Regions from separate parts of the Rhizobium sp. BT04 genome, predicted to be linked through region 2. Evidence: predicted binding sites of a transcription regulator. Region 2 holds the regulator's gene; the other holds the start of a gene.
The links. Region 2 encodes PhoB, which activates phosphate uptake and scavenging genes when phosphate is short. Its sites were predicted from a motif close to TGTCATNNANCTGTCAT; they were not measured.

Region 1 (5,633 bases), 370 kb from region 2:
GATCGTCGCCTCGCTGGTATGGGTGGTCACCGCGACATTGGCGACCTTCTGGAAGAAAGCGCGGATCGAAACGGCGTTGGTCGTATCGTCGGCACCCTGATCGATGACCTTCAGCACGTCGTCAGGCCCGATGATCGAGGCCGTCACCTGCACGCCGCCGGTGCCCCAGCCATAGGGCATCGGCATTTCGCGCGAGGCGAAGGGCACCTGGTAGCCCGGAATGGCGATCGCCTTCAGGATGGCGCGGCGGATCATCCGCTTGGTCTGTTCGTCGAGATAGGCGAAGTTGTAGCTGGCCAGATCGCTCATTCGGCGGCTTCCTTCATGTCTTCGCCGCCGTTGCGGGCGGCTTCGAATTCACGGCGCATGCGGCGGACGAGATCGAGTTCGGCCTGGAAGTCCACATAATGCGGCAGCTTCAGGTGCTCGACGAAGCCTGTCGCCTGGACGTTGTCGGAATGCGAGATGACGAATTCCTCGTCCTGGGCCGGCGCGGTGATATCCTCGCCGAGCTCTTCGGCGCGTAGCGCCCGATCGACGAGCGACATCGCCATCGCCTTGCGCTCGCTCTGGCCGAACACCAGGCCGTAGCCGCGGGTAAATTGCGGCGGTGCCTTGGCCGAACCCTTGAACTGGTTGACCATCTGGCACTCGGTGATCTGGATTGTGCCGAGCGAGACGGTGAAACCGAGTTCCGGCACGTCGAATTCCACCTCGACGTCACCGATGCGGATTTCGCCGGTGAAGGGGTGGTTGCGGCCATAGCCGCGCTGGGTGGAATAACCGAGCGCCAGCAGGAAACCTTCGTCGCCGCGGGCAAGCGCCTGCAGGCGCAGATCCCGGGTCATCGGAAATTCCATCGGCTCGCGGGTCAGATCGCCGATCTGGTGATCCTCCGGCATGTCGCCGTCGGCTTCGATCAGGCCTTCCTCGCCGAGGATCTCGGAGACGCGCATGACGCGGCCGGTCTCGGCCGGACGCTGGGCCGGCGTCTCGACCGCCTCGTCCTGAAGCAGCGAGGGATCGAGCAGGCGGTGGGTATAGTCGAAGGTAGGCCCGAGCAGCTGTCCGCCCGGCAGATCTTTGTAGGTCGCCGAGATGCGGCGTTCGATCGTCATATCAGCCGTGTCGAGCGGCTTGGAATAGCCGAAGCGCGGCAGCGTCGTGCGGTAGGCGCGCAGCAGGAAGATGGCTTCGATCATATCGCCGCGCGATTGGCGCACGGCAAGCGCCGCGAGCGTGCGGTCGAAAAGCGAAGCCTCGGCCATCACGCGGTCGACGGCGAGCGCCAACTGCGCCACGATCTGGTCGATGCCGATCGCCGGCAGCGAACGGTCGCCGCGACGGCGGTCGGCGAGCAGCCGATGGGCATTGGCGATGGCGGCCTCGCCACCTTTGACGGCAACATACATGAGCTCAGATCTCCGTTGCTGTGATCTTGGTGGTGCGCGGCAGGCAGAGGAAATGTTTGCCCGCCGTCAGCACGATGTCGATGCCGCGCGGAAAGAGCGCGCGGTTCTCGGTCCAGAGCCTGAGGAAAGTTTCCGGCAGACCGACGGGGGCGATCTCCGTCACGCTCTGGATGCCCGGACCCATCAGCGCCAGCCTGCGGCCGCCCTCAAGATCGGCGAGTTCGATGACGACGGTCGTCGAGCGGTCGGGATATTCCTGCGTGCCGGACGCAAACAGACCGAAAGAGGAAAGGGCGGTGCCGGCCTCGGTGAAGGCAAAGCGCGCCTCGGCCTTTTCGGTGGTCAGCGGCGCACCGGTGTGGAAGCCGAGCCACTCCGGCACGGCCGATTTCGCCAGTCCCTGGGAAAGCCAGACTGATGTGTCGTGGTCGCAAAGCGTCAGCGCGATCGCGCCGGCGGCGATGCCGAGCGGCGCCGGCGGCGCGGCATCGGGCTGAACGGTCTGGATCGTGCCGGGGCGCGCCATGCCGTCCATCAGCATCTTGAAGACGCTCTGGGCGTGGAAAACCGGCTCGGCAAAGCCGCCGGTCAGCGCTTCTGTCTTCAGGCCCATCAGTTGTCTCCCCGCACCATGGTGAAGAAATCGACGCGGGTCGCCGCCGTCTCGTCGGCCTTGCGGCGTTCGGCATCGGCGATCCGTCCAGCGATCGGCAAAAGCAGTGCCTGTTCGACGAAATCTTTTGTCGCCTCCTCCTGCCAGAGCGCGTCGAAGACCGCCGCAAGCCGGGCCTTCTCACGGTCGGTGCCGAGTGCCTGCGCATGGCCGACCGAGCCGGAATCCAGCCGAACCGTCGCCCGTGTCACCGTCACTTCGCCAAGATTGAAGGGCGCGCCGCCGCCGCCGATGCGCCCCCGCACCATCACCAGCCCGGTCTCCGGCCCGCGCACCGGATGCGCCGCAGGCTTTTGCGGCAACGCGTCCCAGACCGCCTGGAGTTCGCTGCGTTCCGCGCGCGCCAGCAGATCGGCGGCGCGCTTGCGCCCGGATGCCGTCTGTGACGCAGCGTCTTTCCTGTCCGCTGAGATCATCGCTGCTTCCTCTCAAATGTCTATTGATATAGACAACCATACAAGATATGCCTACGCTTAAATCGATGTCGTGACAAGCGTGTGACGTCGTCGGTTTGAAATGGCAGGACGGGGCGAATGGCGGGATTGAAACAGGTGCAAAGGCAGACTGGCGTGGCGCTCTGGCGCCAGATCGCCGACCGGATTCGCGAGGCGATCAGCAGCGGAGCCTATGACGAAACAGCCATGGTGCCGCCGGAAACGATCCTGGCGCAGCAATTCGGCGTCAACCGGCATACGGTGCGCAGCGCTTTGGCGGCGCTGGCGCAGGAGGGAATCGTGCGTGCGGTACAAGGTCGCGGCACGCTGATCGAGCGCAAGGAGCGGCTGAATTTCCCGATCACAAAGCGTACGCGCTTCAGCGCCGGCATCGGCGATCAGGCGCGTGAGATGCGCGGCCTTCTGCTCGATGAGGCGAAGGAGGAAGCAAGTTCCGAGATTGCCCGCTGGCTGGGCCTGAAGTCGGGAGAAGAGGTGATCCGGCTGGAAACCCTGCGCCATGCCGACAGGCGGCCGGTTTCAAAGGCGACGAGCTGGTTTCCCGCCATCCGCTTCGCCGGGATCGGTCAAGCCTACCGGAAGCATGAATCGATCACCAAGGCTTTCGCCGAACTCGGCCTGTCGGACTATATCAGAGCGACCACCGAGGTGACGGCCGCTCATGCGAGTGCCGCCGACATGGCCGACCTCGAACTCACCCCCGGCGCGATCCTGCTGATTACCAAGGCGATGAATACCGATCTTGACGGCGTGCCGGTACAATATTCGATCAGCCGCTTTGCGGCCGACCGGGTGCAGTTCACGATCGAGAACTGAGGCCCAGAATTGGAAGGCGTGCCAGCCGATTCCAGTGGCACGCCGTACCGAATTCAGTGCGCGCCGGACATGTCGCCGAGCACTTCCTTGGAGGCGACGGTGGAATCCGCCTTCAGCTTGTAGACCATCGGCACACCGGTCGCGAGGTTGAGGGCGAGCACGCCTTCTTTGCTCAGCTTGTCGAGCACCATGACAAGCGAGCGCAGCGAATTGCCGTGTGCGGCAACTAGCACCTTTTCGCCCCTGAGCACGCGCGGCAGGATTTCGGTGAGGTAATAGGGCCAGACGCGGGCGCCGGTGTCGCGCAGGCTTTCGCCGCCCGGAGGCGGCACGTCATAGGAGCGGCGCCAGACATGCACCTGTTCCTCGCCCCATTTGGCGCGCGCATCGTCCTTGTTGAGGCCGGAGAGATCGCCATAGTCGCGCTCGTTCAGCGCCTGGTCGCGGATCGTCTGGAGATCGGGCTGGCCGACCTTGTCGAGGACGAGCTTCAAGGTGTGCTGCGCGCGCACCAGCGCCGAGGTGTAAGCGACGTCGAATTTGATCCCGTATTCGGCCAGCGCCTCACCCCCGGCCTTGGCTTCCTGAATTCCGAGTTCGGTCAGATCGGGATCCTTCCAGCCGGTGAAGAGATTCTTCAGGTTCCAGTCACTCTGGCCGTGGCGAACGAGGACGAGGGTACCGCTCATGAATATGCCTCCGTAGTATCGTTATTGGGAAGAAAGCCCGAGCACGTCGAGCATGGAATAGAGACCCGGCTTCTTGTCGCGCGCCCAAAGGGCCGCCTTGATGGCGCCGCGCGCAAAGATCGAGCGGTCGGCCGCACTGTGCGACAGCGTGACGATTTCGCCTTCTCCCGCAAAAAGCACCGAATGCTCGCCAATGACGGAACCGCCGCGCAGCGTCGCAAAGCCGATCGTGCCCGCCTCGCGGGCGCCGGTATGGCCGTCGCGCACCCTGACCGATTTCGAGGCGAGTTCGATGCCGCGCCCCTTGGCCGCGGCCTCGCCGAACAGAAGGGCGGTGCCGGAAGGCGCATCCACCTTGTGCTTGTGGTGCATTTCCAGGATCTCGATATCCCAGTCGGCCGGCTCGAGCGCCCGTGCCGCCTGCTCGGCGAGCACGCTGAGCAGATTGACCCCGAGGCTCATATTGCCCGACTTGACGACGCGGGCGTGGCGGGCGGCGGCGGCGATCTTCGCGTTGTCCTCTGCCGAACAGCCGGTCGTGCCGATCACATGTACGATGCGCGCCTGCGCGGCGAGGCCCGAGAATTCCACGGTTGCGGCAGGCGAGGTGAAGTCGAGCACGCCTTCGGCATCGAGAAAGGCGTTGAGCGGATCGTCGCCGATAATGACGCCGGTCGGGCCGAGACCGGCGATCTCGCCGGCATCCTTGCCGATAAAGGGCGAGCCGGTGCGTTCGACCGCGGCATGCAGCCTCACGCCGTCGATCGAATGGATGAGCCGGATCAGCGTCTGCCCCATGCGCCCTGCCGCGCCGACCACCACCAGTTTCATCGCAGCATCGCTCATCTCAGTCTCACCAGCTCAGTGTGAATCGGAGGCCGAAGGCCTCTGCAGATTGTTGAGGCGAGCGTAAAGACCGTCGCTGACCTTCGCAAGCGTCTCGTGATTGCCTTGCTCGACGACACGGCCCTGCTGCATGACGACGATCTTGTCGGCGCGCACCACGGTCGAAAGCCGGTGGGCGATGACAACGACGGTGCGTCCGGTCATCGCCTCGTCGAGCGCCTTCTGAACCGCCGCCTCGGATTCGGTGTCGAGGGCCGACGTCGCCTCGTCGAGAAGCAGGATCGGCGCATTGCGCACCAGCGCACGCGCAATCGACAGCCGCTGGCGCTGGCCGCCCGAAAGCGTCACGCCGTTTTCGCCGACGGCCGTCTCGTAACCCTGCGGCTGTGCCGAGATGAAGTCATGCGCATAGGCAAGCCGGGCCGCTTCTTCCACCTCGGCATCCGTCGCCTCCGGCCGGCCGTAGCGGATATTGTCGCGGATCGTGCCCTCGAACAGATAGGGCTGCTGCGAGACATAGGCGAGCTGCTGGCGCAGCGACTTCTTGGTGATGTGGGCGATATCCTGCCCGTCGATCAGGATTTCGCCTTCGCGCGGATCGTAGAAGCGCGGAATGAGGCTGATGACGGTGGATTTGCCGGCGCCCGAGGGACCGACCAGCGCCGTGGTGGCGCCGCCCTCGGCGATGAAGCTCACGCCGCTGAGCACGCTCTCATTGCCGTAGGCGAAGGACACATTGCGG
Region 2 (5,633 bases):
CGCCGCAGACGCTGGTTGCCTTCGCCCTTGGCATCACGCTGTTCTGCATCACGCTTTGCCTCAACATCTATGCGCTCTACATCGTGCGCAAATACCGGGAGCAGTACGAATGACGGATATTGTTTCTCCCACATCAGGCGTCACCGTCTCCAAGGCGCCTGCGCGCCGCGATATCGGCATCAAGCGCCGCTACGCCGCCGAGCGCCGGTTCCAGGCCTATGGCATCGCCGCCATCACCTTCGGTCTCGTCTTCCTGTTCATCCTGCTGTGGACGGTGATCGGCAAGGGCTACACCGCCTTCCAGCAGACGGCGATCACGCTGCCGATCGAATTCACCGAGAAGACGATCGACCCCGACAATAAGCGAGCGACCGACCCCTCGGTTCTGGTCGCCGCCAACTATCCGGTTCTCCTGCGCGACGCGATCGTCAAGCAGCTGAACATCAATGCCGCAAGCCGCCCTGACGTGCGCGATGCAACCGCTATGCTCTCCAAGGGTGCGCCGATCCAGCTGCGCGATATGGTGATCGCCGATCCGTCGATCATCGGCAAAACAGTCAATGTCACCGTCCTCGCCGACGCCAATGTCGACAGCGCCAGCAAGGGCCAGATCGATCTTAAGGTCGATGAGAAGAACCGCAAGGTCAACGACAAGCAGGTTGCCTGGATGAACGAGCTGAAGGCGAGCGGCGCTCTCCACAAGCAGTTCAACACTGGCCTCTTCGTCAACGGCAATTCCAGCCGTCCCGAGGCCGCCGGCCTCGGCGTCGCCCTCATCGGTTCGCTCTACCTGATGCTGATCGTGCTCGTGCTCGCTCTGCCGATCGGTGTTGCCGCCTCGATCTATCTCGAGGAGTTTGCGCCGAAGAATAAGCTGACGGATCTGATCGAGGTCAACATCAACAACCTCGCCGCCGTCCCTTCGATCGTCTACGGCCTGCTCGGTCTGTCCGTCTTCATCAACTTCATCGGCCTGCCGCGCTCGGCCTCGCTGGTCGGCGGCCTGGTGCTGACGCTGATGACCCTGCCGACGATCATCATCGCGACGCGCGCAGCACTTCGCGCCGTGCCGCCGTCGATCCGCGCCGCAGCCCTTGGCCTCGGCGCCTCGAAGATGCAGATGGTGTTCCATCATGTTCTGCCGCTCGCCATGCCCGGCATCCTCACCGGCACGATCATCGGCCTGGCGCACGCGCTCGGCGAAACCGCGCCGCTGCTTTTGATCGGCATGGTCGCCTTCGTCGCCAACGCGCCGACCACACCGCTCGATCCCTCGACGGCCCTGCCCGTGCAGGTCTATATGTGGGCCAACGAGGCCGAACGTGCCTTCGTCGAGCGGACTTCGGGTGCCATCATCGTCCTGCTCCTGTTCCTGATCGTCATGAACATGGGCGCCATCCTCTTGCGTCGTCGCTTCGAGCGCCGCTGGTAAACGGAGTTAAACATCATGAACATGTTGACGGAAGCTGCAGTTGAAAAGGCGCTGGATCACAAGATGAGCAACGTCCCGTATAAGATGATCGGAAAGGATGTTTCGGTTTACTACGGCGAGAAGCGCGCGCTTTTCGACGTGAACCTGAACATCCGCGAAAACACCGTAACCGCGCTGATCGGCCCTTCGGGCTGCGGCAAGTCGACCTTCCTGCGCAGCCTCAACCGCATGAACGACACGATCGACGGCTGCCGCGTCACCGGCAAGATCACGCTTGATACCGACGATATCTATGATCCCGATATCGACGTCGTCGAACTTCGCGCCCGCGTTGGCATGGTCTTCCAGAAGCCGAATCCGTTCCCGAAGACGATCTATGAAAACGTCTCTTACGGCCCGCGCATCCATGGCCTCGCCAAGTCGAAGGCCGATCTCGACCAGATCGTCGAGACCAGCCTGCAGCGCGCCGGTCTCTGGAACGAAGTCAAGGACCGCGTGCATGAATCCGGCACGGGTCTTTCGGGCGGCCAGCAGCAGCGCCTCTGCATTGCACGCGCCGTCGCCGTCAGCCCTGAAGTCATCTTGATGGACGAGCCCTGCTCGGCGCTCGACCCGATCGCCACCGCCAAGGTCGAGGAGCTGATCCACGAACTGCGCGAGAACTACACGATCGTCATCGTCACCCACTCCATGCAGCAGGCCGCGCGCGTCTCGCAGCGCACCGCCATGTTCCACCTCGGCAATCTCGTCGAGGAGAACGACACCGACAAGATGTTCACCAATCCCGACGATCCGCGCACCCAGGACTACATCATGGGTCGCTTCGGCTGATTTTGGCGTTACCAAGCCTTTCCGTTATTCGAGGATAAAGCCCCATGGCATCGACACATATTTATTCTGCCTATGATGATGATCTGAAGTTCCTTTCCAGGCGGATTTCCGAAATGGGTGGCCTGGCCGAACAGATGGTCGCCGAATCCGTACGGGCGCTGGTCAACGGCGATACCGCGCTGGCGCAGAAGGTCATCTCCGACGATGTGATCCTCGATCACGCCGAACGCGAAATCGGCGACAAGGCGATCGTCACCATCGCCCGCCGCCAGCCGATGGCCGCGGACCTGCGTGAGATCATGGGTTCGATCCGCATCGCCGCCGATCTCGAACGCGTCGGCGACCTCGGCAAGAACACCGCCAAGCGCGTCATCGCCGTCCAAAGCACCGGCGTTCCCCGCAAGCTCGCCCGCGGCCTCGAGCATCTGTCCGAGCTGGCGCTCGTCCAGCTCAAGGAAGTGCTCGACGTCTACACGACGCGCGCCGCCGACAAGGCGAATGCGATCCGCGAGCGCGACAACGAGATCGACGCGATGTACACCTCGCTGTTCCGCGAGCTCCTGACCTACATGATGGAAGACCCGCGCAACATCACCAGCTGCACGCATCTTCTCTTCTGCGCCAAGAACATCGAGCGCATCGGCGACCACGCCACCAACATCGCCGAGACGATCTATTACATGGCGACCGGCGCGCAGCCGGAAGGCGATCGTCCGAAGGACGACAGCGCCAACACCGTCGGCGCGGTTACGGAATAATCGCCCGGACAGCCCGGGCCAGTCGCCCGGACAGCCCGGGCCAGTCGCCCGGACCAGTCAATTGCATGCGCGCCCGTGCGGGCGCGCAAAGAGGTCGCAGCCAGTTTGTGAATTTGCGCAGGATGCATTGCTTAAATCACCCCCGGTTTAAGGATCATGCGCGAGGAGACCGAGACGCATGATCCCGAGAGTTGCAGTTGTTGAAGACGAAGAAGCCCTGAGCGTGCTTCTTCGCTACAATCTCGAAGCGGAAGGCTTCGAGGTCGATACCATCCTTCGTGGCGACGAAGCCGAAATGCGGCTTCAGGAGCGCACGCCCGATCTTCTGATCCTCGATTGGATGCTGCCCGGCGTCTCCGGCATCGAGCTCTGCCGGCGCCTGCGCATGCGGCCGGAAACCGAGCGCCTGCCGATCATCATGCTGACGGCGCGCGGCGAAGAGAGCGAGCGCGTCCGCGGACTTTCGACGGGGGCCGACGATTATGTCGTCAAGCCCTTCTCGACCCCTGAGCTGGTTGCCCGCGTCAAGGCGATGCTGCGCCGCGCCCGTCCCGAGGTGCTGTCGACGGTGCTGAAGTGCGGCGATATCGAGCTCGACCGCGAAACCCACCGCGTCCATCGCAAGAGCCGCGAAGTCCGCCTCGGCCCCACCGAATTCCGCCTGCTGGAATTCCTGATGTCGTCGCCGGGCCGGGTCTTCTCCCGCTCGCAGCTTCTCGACGGCGTCTGGGGCCACGACATCTATGTCGACGAACGCACCGTCGACGTCCATGTCGGCCGGCTGCGCAAGGCGCTGAATTTCTCCAACATGCAGGACGTCATCCGCACCGTCCGCGGCGCCGGGTATTCGATGGAAGCCTGAGGGCTGCGTCACTACAGCTCGGCCGACGGCTCTTTCGTGATGCTCGGGCTTGTCCCGCTGCTGTCCGGTTCGCGGCGATGGACTGCCCCTCATCCGGCTGCCGCCACCTTCTCCCCGCTCGCGGGGCGAAGGGACCCCGCCGCGACGTCTCCGTTCCCCTTCCTACACCTCTCGTGTGGCACGTCCCCTCGCCCCGTTTACGGGGAGAGGGTTAGGGTGAGGGGCAGCCATAGCCGCAATGAGCGCTTCCATCCACGCATAAAAAAACGGGCCACGCGGCCCGTTTTCTGCATTCTAACGATGCTGTTCTTCTCAGCCAGCCCGCGCTGCCGCCCGGCGGCGTTCGTTGACCGGCTGGTAGGCGAGCTTCTGGTGATAGCTGCAATAGGGCGAATTGTCGGGGGATTCGCAGCCGCAGAAGTGGAAGTCGTCCTTCAGCGGATCGCCGACCGGCCACTTGCAGGTGCGTTCGGTCAGTTCCGTCAGGCCGAGGCGGCGCGAAATCGGCACGACCACGTTGCCCCTCGGCACATATTCCATTTCCTCGATCGTTTCGATCTCGATCTCTTCCTTCAGCATCGTTGCGCCCTGCTGGCGGGTAACGGTGCGGGTGGTGACGCGAGAGGCGTAGTTCGGCGCGCGCGGTGCCGCTGTATTGCGCTTCGGCGTTCGCGCCGCGGTGCTGGTGCCGCCGGCCTTGGCACGGCCCGGAAGGCTCAGTCGGTGAACCTTGCCGATAACAGCGTTTCTGCTGACACCGCCAAGTTGCGCCGCGATCTGGCTGGCGCTCAGTCCTTCGGCCCAAAGCTTCTTGAGTTTCTCGACCCGCTCGTCTGTCCAGTTCATGCCCTGTCTCCACCTTTTGCGTTGGTGATGGCAGAATCCCTCACCGTTGTCCCGGGAGCTCCGAAACAAGAAACGCTTGATCAATTTTGGTGACTAGTTCCGCCGCATGCAGTCTAGTAATTGAACTTTAACCTAGTGTGAGGCTGACTCCGTGACAAGAGTCGCATGAATCCGGATGAATCGAATTCGTAGTTTTCCCCAACTTGCTGCCCCTGCGTGGCATTTCTGCAATAATGCCTGTTGAAGACTGAAAATGCCGCTGCACACCCTTGCTGCATGCGCTAAGGGCGCAGTTTTGTTGACATTGCAGCGCGAAAAGGAAATAGTGCCAGTCGCCGCCGCAAGGCGGCATTTTTGATTTTTCGGGCCTGGTTTTCTTAGCCGGAGTCAGTCGCCCCATAACTTTAGATCGGGAGATCGCGCCATGGCTGAAGCCGCGCCGCTTTATGACACCTATTCTCGTGCCCCGCTGCGGTTCGAGCGAGGCGAGGGCGTGTGGCTGATCACCGAAAGCGGCGAGCGATATCTCGATTTCGGCGCCGGCGTCGCCGTCACCTCGGTCGGCCACAGCAATCCGCATGTGGTGGGCGCCCTGAAGGAGCAGGCCGACAAGGTCTGGCACCTCTCCAACATCTATGAGATCCCCGGCCAGGAGCGCCTGGCCAAACGGCTGACGGACGCCACCTTCGCCGACAAGGTGTTCTTCACCAATTCGGGCGCCGAGGCGCTCGAATGCGCGATCAAGACGGCGCGCCGCTATCAGTATTCCAAGGGCCATCCCGAGCGCTTCCATATCATCACCTTCGAAGGCGCCTTCCACGGGCGGACGCTGGCGACGATCGCCGCCGGCGGCCAGGAGAAATATCTCGAAGGCTTCGGCCCCAAGGCGCCGGGTTTTGATCAG

Region 1: the regulator PhoB is predicted to act here: its motif matches at 2,572-2,588, upstream of phnF (phosphonate metabolism transcriptional regulator PhnF).

The regions. Positions count from the first base shown of each region.
Region 1 covers NZ_CP125652.1:3,210,600-3,216,232, forward strand. The annotation lists gene QMO82_RS23815 (alpha-D-ribose 1-methylphosphonate 5-phosphate C-P-lyase PhnJ) at 1-309, opposite strand, end outside; gene QMO82_RS23820 (carbon-phosphorus lyase complex subunit PhnI) at 306-1,412, opposite strand; gene phnH (phosphonate C-P lyase system protein PhnH) at 1,417-2,025, opposite strand; gene phnG (phosphonate C-P lyase system protein PhnG) at 2,025-2,501, opposite strand; gene phnF (phosphonate metabolism transcriptional regulator PhnF) at 2,619-3,356, shown strand; gene QMO82_RS23840 (2,3-bisphosphoglycerate-dependent phosphoglycerate mutase) at 3,410-4,045, opposite strand; gene dapB (4-hydroxy-tetrahydrodipicolinate reductase) at 4,067-4,891, opposite strand; gene QMO82_RS23850 (ABC transporter ATP-binding protein) at 4,907-5,633, opposite strand, start outside.
Region 2 covers NZ_CP125652.1:3,585,282-3,590,914, forward strand. The annotation lists gene pstC (phosphate ABC transporter permease subunit PstC) at 1-113, shown strand, start outside; gene pstA (phosphate ABC transporter permease PstA) at 110-1,432, shown strand; gene pstB (phosphate ABC transporter ATP-binding protein PstB) at 1,448-2,263, shown strand; gene phoU (phosphate signaling complex protein PhoU) at 2,308-3,021, shown strand; gene phoB (phosphate regulon transcriptional regulator PhoB) at 3,200-3,883, shown strand; gene QMO82_RS25750 (GcrA family cell cycle regulator) at 4,196-4,729, opposite strand; gene QMO82_RS25755 (aspartate aminotransferase family protein) at 5,154-5,633, shown strand, end outside.